Regions from separate parts of the Pseudoalteromonas fenneropenaei genome, predicted to be linked through region 2. Evidence: predicted binding sites of a transcription regulator. Region 2 holds the regulator's gene; each other region holds the start of a gene.

Region 1 (3,133 bases), on a different contig from region 2:
GCTCTGGCAATAAAATAATCCCGCGCCAGCTCCGCACCGTCCCACCACCCTGTGTAGATCCGCTCAGGGCCATGCAGTATGGCCACACTTTCTTGCAACCGCTCTGGGGTGGCTAATAACCAAGCTGGCCGTAACGGCAGCGCTGTAGGGTGGTAATTACCTCGTTGTAATGGGCGACACCACTGGGAAGCCAGTTCAGGACGTGGATCAGGCTGAATACTCACACCTTGAACAGCCCCCCGCCCCAGCTTAGCTTCTAAAATAGAAAGCAGCGCTTGCTCACTTAAAGCCCCGACTGCATTACTGAATAGGTCTTGCTCTGCATTGTGGTGCGTACGGCTTTGTAGCACCTTTAAGCTCACCGCTTGTATCGGCGCACTCAAACGCAACTGACTTAGTCGCAGTGAACATAAGCGTAACCATGCAGCACTGCGGTACTCACCTTCTGCGGCGCCAACCATAAAGGTGATGGCGTCACTATCGCGTAAGGTTAAGGTGATCTCAATTTCATACGCCAGCAAGTTACGTAAACGCAAAAAGCGCGCTTGTTGCTCTAATAAAAGACTCAGCGGCCGCTCTAGCCACGCGAGGTTCTCCAGCTCAAATAGCAAAGCTAAATGACTATTAAACTGCTCTGGCGGCTGATAAAACTCAAGCTTTACCGGCGCTTCTCCCAACAACTGCGCTATCCGCTGCACTAAGCTGAGATCAAAGCGGCGCGCTAGCTCTGCTCGCGGCAAGGCAAATAATTGCGCTACCGTCTGCACCCCCAAGCGCATCAGTTGCTCCTGCTGTAACACCGGCAACGCTAGGCTGTGTAAAGGCTGCGCGGCAAGCTGTGCTTGTAACTGTTTAGCATCATCGCTTAGCACGGTAATCCCATTACGCGCCAACACTTGTGCTGCCAGAGGGGAATAGCCTGTTGCTGCGGTGTAAGACACACCAAACAGCGCTAGTTGCTCACGCAGCACTTGCCAATAATGCTGCAAGTTACCGTACAAGTTCAGCATTGGTGTCACACGTAGCGCAATGCCGGTGCCCTCACATAGGCTTAAATCGGCACTAAATTGATATAACCACTGGGCAATTTCTTGTAACTTATGCAACGTGAGCGTTTCATCATACGCCACCACCTGTAATTGTGGACATAAGGCCGCCGCCGCGCCTAACCCCATATCAAGCTCGACCCCTTGAGTTTTGGCAACTTGGTTACACTGCACAATCCGGTTTTTTTGCCCTGCTACTATCACCACAGCTTGCTCTGCATGGCACGCTTTTGCAGATGCTGTGTCGGCAAGTTTATCTGGGGCTGTCAGCCCAGTTAGCAAAGTATCTAATTGCAAAGCGGGAAAATGTAAATAAAGCCACAACGCCATTGCCAACTCCGCTTTAAGCTTGCCGTGGCATGCCAGCTAAGGGCAAAACTTGAGCCTCAGGCAGCGCCACGGGCAGGATAAGATCAGGCCAGCTTTCGTGAAAAGCGATGCGAAACGGCGCGCCAGCCCAGCCCCCTTTACGTTTTAAAATTTGCACTTTTAAGCCTTCAGCATCTGGCTCTAAAGCCAAACTCAATGACAACGGCAAACCACTATTTTGCAATTGCGGCGCGCGCACTAACCACACTTGCGTTTGCCCTTCTTGTGCGGCCAGTTGTAAGCGTTTAACTTGATGAATTGCCAATGCTTGATGCCACAGCAACACGCTACAACACACACCACTTTTGGCACACCATTCTGCCGTCCATAACGCTTCTTGCGCTGAGCGCTCTGCAATGACCCAAAGCCGCTCTACTGCTACCCCTGCGGCTTGCCAATATAAAGCATTCACTTGTGCTGGCGGGTTTATCAATACCACCAAACGCGTCTCACTACTTAGGCTTGGCAACAACAATCGCAGCTCACCTATCCCCACAGGTGTGCGCAAGTCCATCACGCCACATTGCGGAAACCCCCCTTGCAATTGCGCATCTAATTCGGCAAAGCCACTGCTGCGTACATTGCCAGCAACTAGCCCGCGTTTGCCCTGCCACACCAGTTGGCGATGCGTTAATAAATCAATGAGCTTATTCATAACAACACACTTACTGTATATATGTACAGTATATTTCAGTTGGGAATTTCTGCAAGTGCTATCACCGTTGGCAGCTTGGCAATGGCCATTAAACGAGGTGCAATAAATTGATTTAAAAAGACTTTGGCTGTAAAACAAAACGGCGCAAGTAACGCGCAAAAAGGCCCAGATATTATTACTACAACGCGTGCTGGCTAAGCGCCTTTACCAGCCTCATGTTCATTGACCAATTCAAGGTATTTGGATTCAATGAACTGCTTTTCCTTACTGAGGTGTTTGAGTGCATGCTGGGTTTGCGCCAGTTCTTTTTTTATTTCGGTCAGTTGGGTTTGATTCACTGTGGTGTCTTTTTGCACCATTAGCTGTTCCAAAGCCTGATTTTGTTCTTCAATTTGGCGCCGATAAGACTGCAACGTTTGCAGCATTTCTTGCTTTTCCTGCTCAAAAGTCATTTCTAACTTTTGCATCGCCATTGGACTTTGCCCAGACTGCAATTGCGCCGACAGCTGCTGGTTTTGCTGCAATAACTCTTCACGCTCTTTTTGCAAAGACTCAACCGTATCGTATTGCTCGTATAACTTACGGCGCGCTACTTTCAGCTTTTCTAGGCTCTTATCTAAATCGCCTTTGAGTTTGCGCACCAAAGCATGAGCGCGCGCCAGTTTTTTATTGAGCTCATCTATATCATTTTGCTGTTGTGGTGATACCTGATTTTTGCTGCTGTGCCGCAGCTCAGCCAGTTGTGTTTCAAGGCTCAGCTGTATTTTAGCCAACTCACTAATGGTGTCGCTGTGTGATTTTACATAGTTAAGCGCGTTATCTACTGACTCGCGGCACATCGTCAGCATGGCGTTATCTTGCCCGTCATGAGTTCGCCGACTAGTTTGAATAAACATGCGTAACTCTTTTAATATCAACAATAAAATAAGGAACCACGCTGCTAAAATAAGCAATCCCAACTGACCAGCCAAGGCATCTAAAATTCGGCTCGACAGGCTTTCTTGCCACATAAAATCACCACTATTTTTATTCAGATATCATGAGTTTAGTTTTCCTCACAAAA
Region 2 (3,133 bases):
GGGTAAGGAACTTAAAACCTTTAATGGCCGTGAATATTTATTAGAAGAAAGCATTCAAGGCGATTTTGCCATAGTCAAAGCATGGAAGGCTGATAGGTTTGGCAATTGTGTTTATCGTCATACCGCAATGAACTTTAACCCTATGGCGGCCACTGCTGGCAAAGTGACGGTGGTAGAAGCGGAAATGATTGTTGAGCCAGGAGAGCTTGCCCCCAGTGAGGTCCATACTCCAGGTATTTATGTTGACCGAGTGGTGTTGGGGCAATTCGAAAAACGGATCGAAAAACGCATGACAAGGGGTAACTAATGGCATTAACACGAGAACAAATGGCAATGCGAGTTGCAAAAGAGTTGCAAGATGGCTATTACGTGAATTTAGGCATTGGCATCCCGACATTGGTTGCGAATTACGTGCCCACAGGCATTGCCGTGATGCTGCAATCGGAAAACGGCTTACTTGGCATGGGGCCGTATCCTGATGAAGCCGCTGTTGATGCCGATATGATTAATGCCGGCAAAGAGACCGTAACTGCGGTACAGGGCGCGGCTATTTTCAGTTCGGCAGAGAGCTTTGCCATGATCCGGGGTGGTCATGTTGATTTAACTGTGCTCGGGGCTTTTGAAGTCGATCAACAAGGCAACATAGCCAGCTGGACCATTCCGGGCAAGTTAGTAAAAGGCATGGGAGGCGCGATGGATTTAGTCGCTGGTGCGAAAAATATTATTTGCACTATGACTCATGCGAGTAAACATGGCGAGTCAAAACTATTGGCGCAGTGCTCCTTACCTCTAACGGGCAAGTCGTGCATCAATAAAGTGATCACAGATTTAGCACTGCTTGAAATAAGAGAGGGGGCATTTCACCTTTTAGAACGAGCGCCTGGCGTCAGTGTTACAGAAATCCAGCAAAAAACAGCTGGACGTTTAGTCGTACCCAGCCATGTCCCCGAAATGATATTCTAGGCAAAAGCGTGCTAAGGCACGCTTTGAAGACCTTTCTCCACTCAGCCACAAGCTATAACTGGAATAAAAATCGCCACAACGTTTAAATTTGCGCTTTTGAAATAACTGTATATACTCACAGGTAATTGTACTGTATGGAAAACCAGTGATATGCGACCATTAACCAAACGCCAAGAGCAAATATTCGAACTCATCAAAGTCTTTATTCGGGATACCGGAATGCCTCCCACGCGTGCGGAAATCGCAGAAGCTCTTGGTTTTAAAAGTGCCAATGCAGCTGAGGAACACCTTAAAGCATTAGCCAAAAAAGGCGTAATTGAAATGGTGCCGGGCGCTAGCCGTGGTATTCGTTTGGTCGAGGAAGATGAACCTGAGCAGCTGGGATTGCCTTTGATTGGTCGTGTCGCTGCTGGTGAGCCTATTTTGGCGCAGCAGCATATTGAAAGCCATTGTCAGGTTGATGGTCACATGTTTAAACCGAGCGCTGATTACCTCTTAAGGGTTCACGGTATGAGCATGAAAGATATTGGTATTTTGGACGGCGACCTACTGGCGGTACATCGCACCCAAGTCGCACAGAATGGTCAGGTGGTTGTCGCTCGTGTCGATGAAGATGTCACAGTGAAACGCTTTGAAAAGGTTGGTAAAAAAGTCTTTTTACATGCTGAAAATACTGAGTTCGAGCCGATTGTAGTGGATTTGGAACAAGAGCCTTTCTCAATCGAAGGTTTGGCGGTCGGTGTAATAAGAAATAATCAATGGATGTAATTCACTGATATTGCCTTAAAATGCTTATTTTATAAGCCCAGCAGCGTGAGTTGCTGGGCTTTTTTGTTTTTCCAACTTAGTCGCCTCGGTATCTAAGCTTCTCTTTTTTCACCGCTTATCACATTTCGTCGAAGAAAAGGCAGGAAAACTTGCAGATTGGTCAAAAGTTGACTAATTGGTTAAGTGTCGTGCAGTTGGCATGCGACAAAGTGTCGCATGCTATGACAGTCATCCAATAAGAATAACGATCTCCTTTTATGCGCTTATCGAGGGAGATTTCAAGGAGACGTCAAATGAGAGCGTATCGATTTGCAGTGGGTTGGTTTGCCGTACTGTTACCCACATTGGCCAGTGCCGATAGTGCGTACAACATGCGGCAGGGTGTCACCGACATCAGTCAACAAGTTTATGACTTGCATATGACAATCTTCCTGATTTGTTGTGTTATAGGCGTTGTGGTGTTTGCTGCAATGTTTTGGGCACTTATCCATCATAGAAAAGCAAAAGGGGCAACTCCTGCGCAATTCCATGAAAGCACCAAAGTTGAAATTCTTTGGACTGCGATTCCTTTTTTAATCTTAATCGTCATGGCAATACCTGCGACCAAAACCTTGATCGCTATGGAGGATACCAGCAAAGCGGATCTCACCATCAAAGTTACCGGTTCGCAGTGGAAATGGCATTACGAATATATGGGCGAGGGAGTCGATTTTTACTCCGTACTATCTACACCCAAAGAGCAGATAGATAACCTGCAAGCAAAGGGTGAAAACTATTTGTTGGAAGTGGATAAACCGCTCGTTATTCCTACTGGCGCGAAAGTGCGGTTTTTAATGACCTCAGATGACGTTATCCACTCTTGGTGGGTACCTGATTTTGCGGTGAAAAAAGACGCCAATCCAGGCTTTATCAACGAGGCTTGGACACGTGTTAATGAGGCTGGTATTTACCGAGGTCAATGTGCTGAACTATGTGGCAAGGACCATGGCTTTATGCCCGTTGTGGTTGAAGCGAAATCACCAGACGAATTTGCGACTTGGCTTGCCGATGCTAAAGCAGCTAAACAACGAGCTGCTGCTGAAAGTGCAGCATTACTAGACCAAACGTTATCGAAAGAAGAGCTGATGGCAGTTGGTGAAAAAGCCTACATGGCTTACTGCGCAGCTTGTCACCAGCCAACAGGTATGGGGTTGCCTGGCGTATTCCCAGCTTTAAAAGGCAACGCAGTCGTGCTTGGCCCAATTAATGACCACATTGACGTGATCCTGCATGGTCGTCCTGGCACTGCAATGCAGGCCTTTGCAAAGCAACTGTCAATTAAAGATATCGCAGGGGTCGTCACCTACAAACGTAATAGCTGGGGCAATGATACGGGTGAAGTAGTACAACCTAGTCAAGTTCA
Region 3 (3,133 bases), on a different contig from region 2:
AGTTATCGCTGTTTGGCTGAGAATGAGTAGGTAATTTTATTGGTTTTTTTGCAATACCCATGTTGTACCTGAGTTCCATCGAATTGGGTTGCCTTATTTCTGTGCCTTCACTCATAATAAGCTAAAAAGAGAGGGTTACCTATGAACTGGATTGGCCAATTGGCTTTTAATCGCACTAGCTGGCTATTGCTGGCGCTATCGGCTTTTTTGCTCGAATGTATTGCGTTGTATTTTCAATATCAAATGGGACTAGAACCCTGCATTATGTGTATTTACCAACGTACGGCGGTACTTGGAGTATTATTTGCAGGTTTGTTTGGGGCCATCAACCCAAGTGCACTTTGGTCACGCTTACTAGGCTTTGCGACTTGGGGCGTCGCGAGTATTTGGGGATTCTTGTTAGCACGCGAGCACATCGCAATGCAAACTACTACAGATCCTTTTGCATTTACCTGTGATATTTATCCTAATTTTCCAAGTTTCATGCCGTTACATGAATGGCTACCGCACTTTTTTGCCGCCACCGGTGACTGTGGTAATATCGACTGGATGTTTGCTGGCCTTTCTATGCCAGGTTGGATGGAAGTGATTTTTGCACTCTATAGCATCGCATTTATCCTAGTGATACTGTGTCACCTCATCGTTTGGAAGAAAAAATAAACTATGGCACTACGCTTAAGTAAAATTGCTGTACTCAGTGACTTTAAACACACCGAGCGACAAGCCATCTTGTCGATTGCACTGTCGCAATTGAGCGTGCAGCAAAAGATCATCATGCGAGTATTAAAACTATTACTGTTGACACCCGTATTTATTTCGCTGGCTTACTTTCAGGGCTGGATTTTATTACCTATCCTGCTCGTTGCAGGATTAATTTACCCATTACTTACTGTGCCTATCGAAATTCAGTTTGCCAAACCGCATTTCGGCAGCGCTATTGAAAATTTTAAGAATGGTCAAGTTAGCTGAATGGTATAGCACAAAAAGCTAATGTCATTTAGTTCTTCACTTAACAACAAAGGGCCGGTTGGCCCTTTGTTGTTTGGCAGCTTCTATAACGCTATTCTATCCTTTAATTTCGCTACCAGTTTTTCGCCTATACCTTTAACTTGGGTTAATTCTTCCACTGACTTAAACTCTCCTTGTTGTTCACGGTAAGCGATAATGGCCTCTGCTTTACGCTTACCTATGCCAGGCAATGACGCTAGGTCTTCAACACTGGCGGTGTTAATATTGATAAGCTGTGTAGCTATTTTTTCCGACACTGAGCCACTATTTATCGCGGTATTTTCTGTGGTGGGTTTATTCGCAACTGCAGCCTGCGAGCCTAACGCAAAAAAAGCCGCAACGATAATAGTTTGTATAGGTTTCATATAGATCCTCCTTGTTAAAAGACATGAGCTTTACTCCGTAGTCAGCTCCATTTAAGCAAAGCAGATCCGTCCTGATAGTCAAATCACTGTCATGGGAAATTAACATGAAATTTTTACAACCCTACTTGCAAATTGAGCAGATTAACATTACTGTATATAAAAACAGTACCCAGTGAGGACTATAATGGCTGTCGTAATAAAATATGTTGTCGAAAGAAACGGAGTCGAGCGTATGACCTTTACCAGTAAAAAAGAGGCTGATGCATACGACAAAATGTTAGACATCGCAGAAGCACTTGAGGTGATGCTCGGCAAAGTCGATGTGCCTTTAAGTGAACAGCAAATAGAGTCGCTGGCACTGGAAATGGCCAAGCAAAAGGACGACTTTGCAGCAGTATTAAAAGGCACTGCCCCAGTGGAGAAAAAGTCGCCAAAACTTGCAAAAGTCGCCGACATTAGCAAACAAGCGGGCTAATCACACCTAGCGATATACTTGGGATATAGTTACTACGTTATTGGCTGCGCTTAAGCGCGGCCAAGTTGGAGCGTTGTTTATTTTCCTCAACTTCTCAACACGCTGTTGCAAATCGGCCACTTCATGAAATTTAGCCTGAAGATTACACACTTCCAACATTCAATCGTTATTGCCGAATCACACGTGTTTATCGCTCTGCATCATTAAATATTGCTAAGTTTCAATTGCATAAAAATTTATATGGCTTGGGGATACAGATTACGATGAGAGTTACTGAGCTGGGAAAACTAACCAATTCTGTTCAATGAAAACAAGCTAGGTCATTTTATTGACGGATTCGTCAAGAGGAACTTTTGAGGCGGACTTCTTATAAAGAGCAGCTGATGTAGAGAAACTACATCAGCTGACAAGATGACGTATCGAGATTATTTCAATACTTCAACCATAGCTTTGACGAAGTAATCAATATTGTTATGGTTAATGCCCGCAATATTCACGCGGCTTGAACCAACCATATAAATGGCATATTCGTCACGCAGGCGCTCAATTTGCGCTTTATTAATACCAAGGAACGAGAACATTCCGTGTTGACGCTCGATAAATGAGAAATCTTGTGCCACGCCGGCTTGTGCTAGGCGAGTTTTAATTAACCCACGGTACTCATTGATGCGACCACGCATTTCGTCTAGCTCTTGGTGCCATTCTTGCGTAAGCTCAGTGCTACCTAAGATAGTAGCAACAATGTCCGCGCCATGCGCTGGCGGCATTGAGTAAATACTACGTACCACGCTTAACATGACTGAGTTTGACACATCAGCTTGTGCTGCATCTTTAGCAATCACAGTACACGCACCAACGCGCTCACGGTACAAACCAAAGTTTTTAGAGCATGAAGAACAGATGATCAACTCTTCAACCGTTGCAGCTAATAAGCGCAGACCCGCAGCATCAACATCCAAACCACTACCAAAACCTTGGTACGCGATATCAATCAATGGCGTAAAACCAACTTCTTTGGCGAGCTCAGCAACAACTTGCCATTGCTCTGCGTTTAAATCCATACCACTTGGGTTATGACAGCATGCGTGGAGTAAAACGATGTCACCTTTTGGCACGGTTTTAAGCGTCGCTATCATGTCGTCAAAACGTAGATTTTTGTTTTCATAGTCATAGTATGGGTATTCTTTGACTGTTAAACCCGCAGCTTCAAATAAGCTGATATGGTTTGCCCAAGTCGGTGTTGTTACCCACACAGTTGCGTCAGTATTACAACGCTTAATAAATT
Region 4 (3,133 bases), on a different contig from region 2:
GAAACCTTTGACATGTTAGTTGCAGAGGAAGATGCTTTTGTGGTGCAAAATTTTGGTATGGCGGCATTTCGTTTAAAAGATTGCTTACAACCAGAGCCTTTAACCATACGTAACGATAAAAAACATATTCCGTTGCATATCGTTGATAACTGTGAGCCAGCGGTAAGACGTAAATTGCAGGGCATTAAGCAATTGGCAAACGAGCTGCCAATTGATGCGGCCGCGTTTTATGATCAACTCGCCTCTGGAAAACCGCAAAGCATGTTGCAGGTGTCTGCCTAAATATATAGCCAAACTACTTGAAGTTTGGTGGCAAATAAGTGACTCACCATGAGCATAGGTTTGCTAAGTGATTGAGGCGAGTAAACTGAGCCAATATCGCTCTGGCTTCAAATAGACCGAGTATTAATTCATCTTGCTGCGAAGCAGTCTTGATATATTGAGAAAGAGCAGCGTTTACTCAGCACAATACTCTTGTGTTGCTGCATGCACATTGTAAAAACCTCAATTAAGCACTCGGCCCAATCAATAAAAACACGCTTTGACGTGACCTATTGACAACTCGCGGCTCAAATCAGCTTATACAAGCAGATGACAACAACCGCATAGCAATAAATAAAAAATAACGTCTTAGATTTAGCGCAAATGGCATTGTTTAAATTTTTTACCACTTAAGCAAGGGCAAGGGTCATTTCGAGATACTTTTTGTTCAGGATGTGCAAACAATTCACCAGTTATGTACTTCCAACGCGTGCCTTCCAAGGCAAAAGTTGAACGCTCGTGTACCACACCCAGTTTATTTTCAGCTAAATAAAACGCTTTAAACTCAACCACATCGGGTTGGTCCGCAGTAACAATTTGCAAACGGATAAATTCAACTGCGTTGGCAAACGCTAAAATATCCGCTTCGGTATGCTCTTTTTGCTCCTCAATACCATAGGTATCAAGAATATAAGCAGCATTTTTTAGCACATAAGCGCTATACCGAGAGCGCATTAATTGCAGTGCCTGCGCTGGAGTTTGGTGATAAAGATGAAACGGCTCACAGCAATTTGCATAGCTGAGGTCGTTACCACAGTAACAAGTCATATTAACACATCAGTAAGGAGTCAGGCGTTGCTGTATGTCGAGTCCGTGTAAAGCAATAGAGCTGAGCTTTAGACTGAGTCGTAAGCGCAAGGGCATCTAACTGGCTTGGTGAAACAATATCAGTCCAAGTGATCACAGCTGCGAAATTACCATTGTGCAACGCTGAGTTAAGTACATAAGGTAAGTTTACCAAATGCTTTTGTCGGATCACCAGTAATTTGCTGGAATCAATCGAGCATGACTGCAACATGGCTTTGTTTGGTACGTTGTCTGGGGCGATAAGCAAAGTCCAACCTTGTTTTTGGTTGCAGCTATGCAGCACTTTTAACAACTCTAAACTAGCAGAAATTTCGTCTTCAGTATGAATAACCTGCACCACAGGTTCTGATGCGGCGTTATAGCTTTTAATACGTGTTACAGAAATTGATTGCAGCATGTTCTACTCACTGGGTTTATATACAGTATTCATATACAGTAGTTCATACAGTAATCACTGGCAAGCTAAATTTTCTATTTTTTGAGCGATTTTTTGCCTTTTCCGTCGAGGTTAAAGTTAACCATTTGATAGTATTAATCTATTTCTTTACTTGCTGAAAGTAATGCAGTTGATGAATTTGTTCATATAAGGTGGCGGCGTAACATTCTGCTTCTTTAAAACGGCGTGTAGTTAGGTATTTACGAATATCATCCAGTACCGGTGTAGCCGTACTAAAACCTTGGCTTTTAGCCAGCGACAACCAAGCTGCAGCGTGGTACACGCTTTGTGGTACACCTTGGCCTTTCATAAAGAGTAAACCCATATAAAACTGCGCTTTACTATCGCCATCTAAAGCGGCATTACGTAGCCATTTCGCGGCTAACGGAAAATCCTGATCTTTGAGGTAGAGTAGGCCTTTTTGCAAAGCATCATCTGGGTTGAATTGTGTTTCGTTAGCTCCTTCAACAACGCCACCAACAACGAAAGTGAGGACATTATTTAATTGTTGCTCTAAATCGACGCTATCATTTTGCTGGAAAGGATTCTGTGCCATGGTGCTACTCAACAACGGTTTGTTGCCTTAGTTTAGTCGAAAACTGCTTATTTTGTCCTCTTTATATTGCGATTCGTGTTAAAATCCAAGCACTTGTTCCACTTTTTAACGCAAACTCCTATGCTCGAACGAATTTTCTCTATCACAGCGCAAGGGTCGACTCCTAAACGTGAAGTGATTGCTGGTTTAACGACTTTTGTCACTATGGTTTACATCGTATTTGTGAATCCTGCGATGTTAGCTGAAGCAGGAATGGATCATGGTGCCGCTTTTGTTGCAACTTGCTTGGCTGCAGCCATTGGTTGTTTCATTATGGGGTTTTGGGCAAATTATCCATTAGCGTTGGCACCAGGTATGGGTCTCAATGCGTTTTTCACTTATGGTGTGGTACTCGGTATGGGTCATACTTGGCAAGCGGCTTTGGGGGCAGTATTCCTATCTGGCTGCTTGTTCTTGGTATTAAGTCTTTTTAAAGTCCGTGAATGGGTGATTCAAGCCATTCCGCTAGTACTAAAACAGGCTATTGCGACTGGGATTGGCGCATTTTTGGCATTAATCGCGCTAAAAAATGCCGGCATTATTGTTTCAAGTCCAGCAACGTTTGTGCAGTTGGGGAACATCACTGAAGCAGGTCCATTACTTGCGATAATCAGCTTTTTTGTCATTGCAGGTTTGATGTTCCGCGATGTGAAAAGTGGTGTACTGATCAGCATTTTTCTCGTGACAGCGATTGCTTGGGGACTGGGCTTAGTGGACTACCATGGCTTTTTTGCAATGCCACCGTCGATTGCCCCTACTTTTATGCAAATGGATATAGCCGCAGCCTTTGAGATTTCAATGTTGAGTGTGGTGTTTGCGTTTTTATTTGTCGATTTGTTTGATACCTCGGGCACTTTGGTGGCTGTGTCGCAAAAGGCCGGCCTTGCTGATAGCCAAGGTCATATGCCACGTTTAGGACGCGCATTATCCGCTGATAGTACAGCAACGATTGCAGGTGCTGCGCTTGGTACTTC

Evidence for each region. The regulator LexA, encoded in region 2, represses DNA repair genes until DNA is damaged. The targets are predictions, from matches to a motif close to TACTGTATNNNNATACAGTA.
Region 1: imuA (translesion DNA synthesis-associated protein ImuA) is a predicted target of LexA. The motif match lies at 2,082-2,101, and genes of this name have one in related genera.
Region 3: ACFOEE_RS07625 (YebG family protein) is a predicted target of LexA. The motif match lies at 1,522-1,541, and genes of this name have one in related genera.
Region 4: ACFOEE_RS07505 (SulA-like leucine-rich domain-containing protein) is a predicted target of LexA. The motif match lies at 1,547-1,566, and genes of this name have one in related genera.

Annotation. Positions count from the first base shown of each region.
Region 1 covers NZ_JBHRSD010000029.1:146,897-150,029, reverse strand. Annotated here, with positions in the region: gene ACFOEE_RS15880 (Y-family DNA polymerase) at 1-1,376, opposite strand, end outside; gene imuA (translesion DNA synthesis-associated protein ImuA) at 1,390-2,070, opposite strand; gene ACFOEE_RS15870 (chromosome partitioning protein ParA) at 2,265-3,080, opposite strand.
Region 2 covers NZ_JBHRSD010000048.1:56,046-59,178, reverse strand. Annotated here, with positions in the region: gene ACFOEE_RS20335 (CoA transferase subunit A) at 1-307, shown strand, start outside; gene ACFOEE_RS20330 (3-oxoacid CoA-transferase subunit B) at 307-963, shown strand; gene lexA (transcriptional repressor LexA) at 1,114-1,731, shown strand; gene coxB (cytochrome c oxidase subunit II) at 2,025-3,133, shown strand, end outside.
Region 3 covers NZ_JBHRSD010000011.1:406,628-409,760, forward strand. Annotated here, with positions in the region: gene dsbB (disulfide bond formation protein DsbB) at 142-660, shown strand; gene ACFOEE_RS07615 (DUF6170 family protein) at 664-969, shown strand; gene ACFOEE_RS07620 (ComEA family DNA-binding protein) at 1,053-1,373, opposite strand; gene ACFOEE_RS07625 (YebG family protein) at 1,558-1,848, shown strand; gene ACFOEE_RS07630 (amino acid aminotransferase) at 2,274-3,133, opposite strand, start outside.
Region 4 covers NZ_JBHRSD010000011.1:386,160-389,292, reverse strand. Annotated here, with positions in the region: gene ACFOEE_RS07515 (VC2046/SO_2500 family protein) at 1-282, shown strand, start outside; gene ACFOEE_RS07510 (YchJ family protein) at 637-1,089, opposite strand; gene ACFOEE_RS07505 (SulA-like leucine-rich domain-containing protein) at 1,091-1,525, opposite strand; gene ACFOEE_RS07500 (tetratricopeptide repeat protein) at 1,665-2,120, opposite strand; gene ACFOEE_RS07495 (NCS2 family permease) at 2,241-3,133, shown strand, end outside.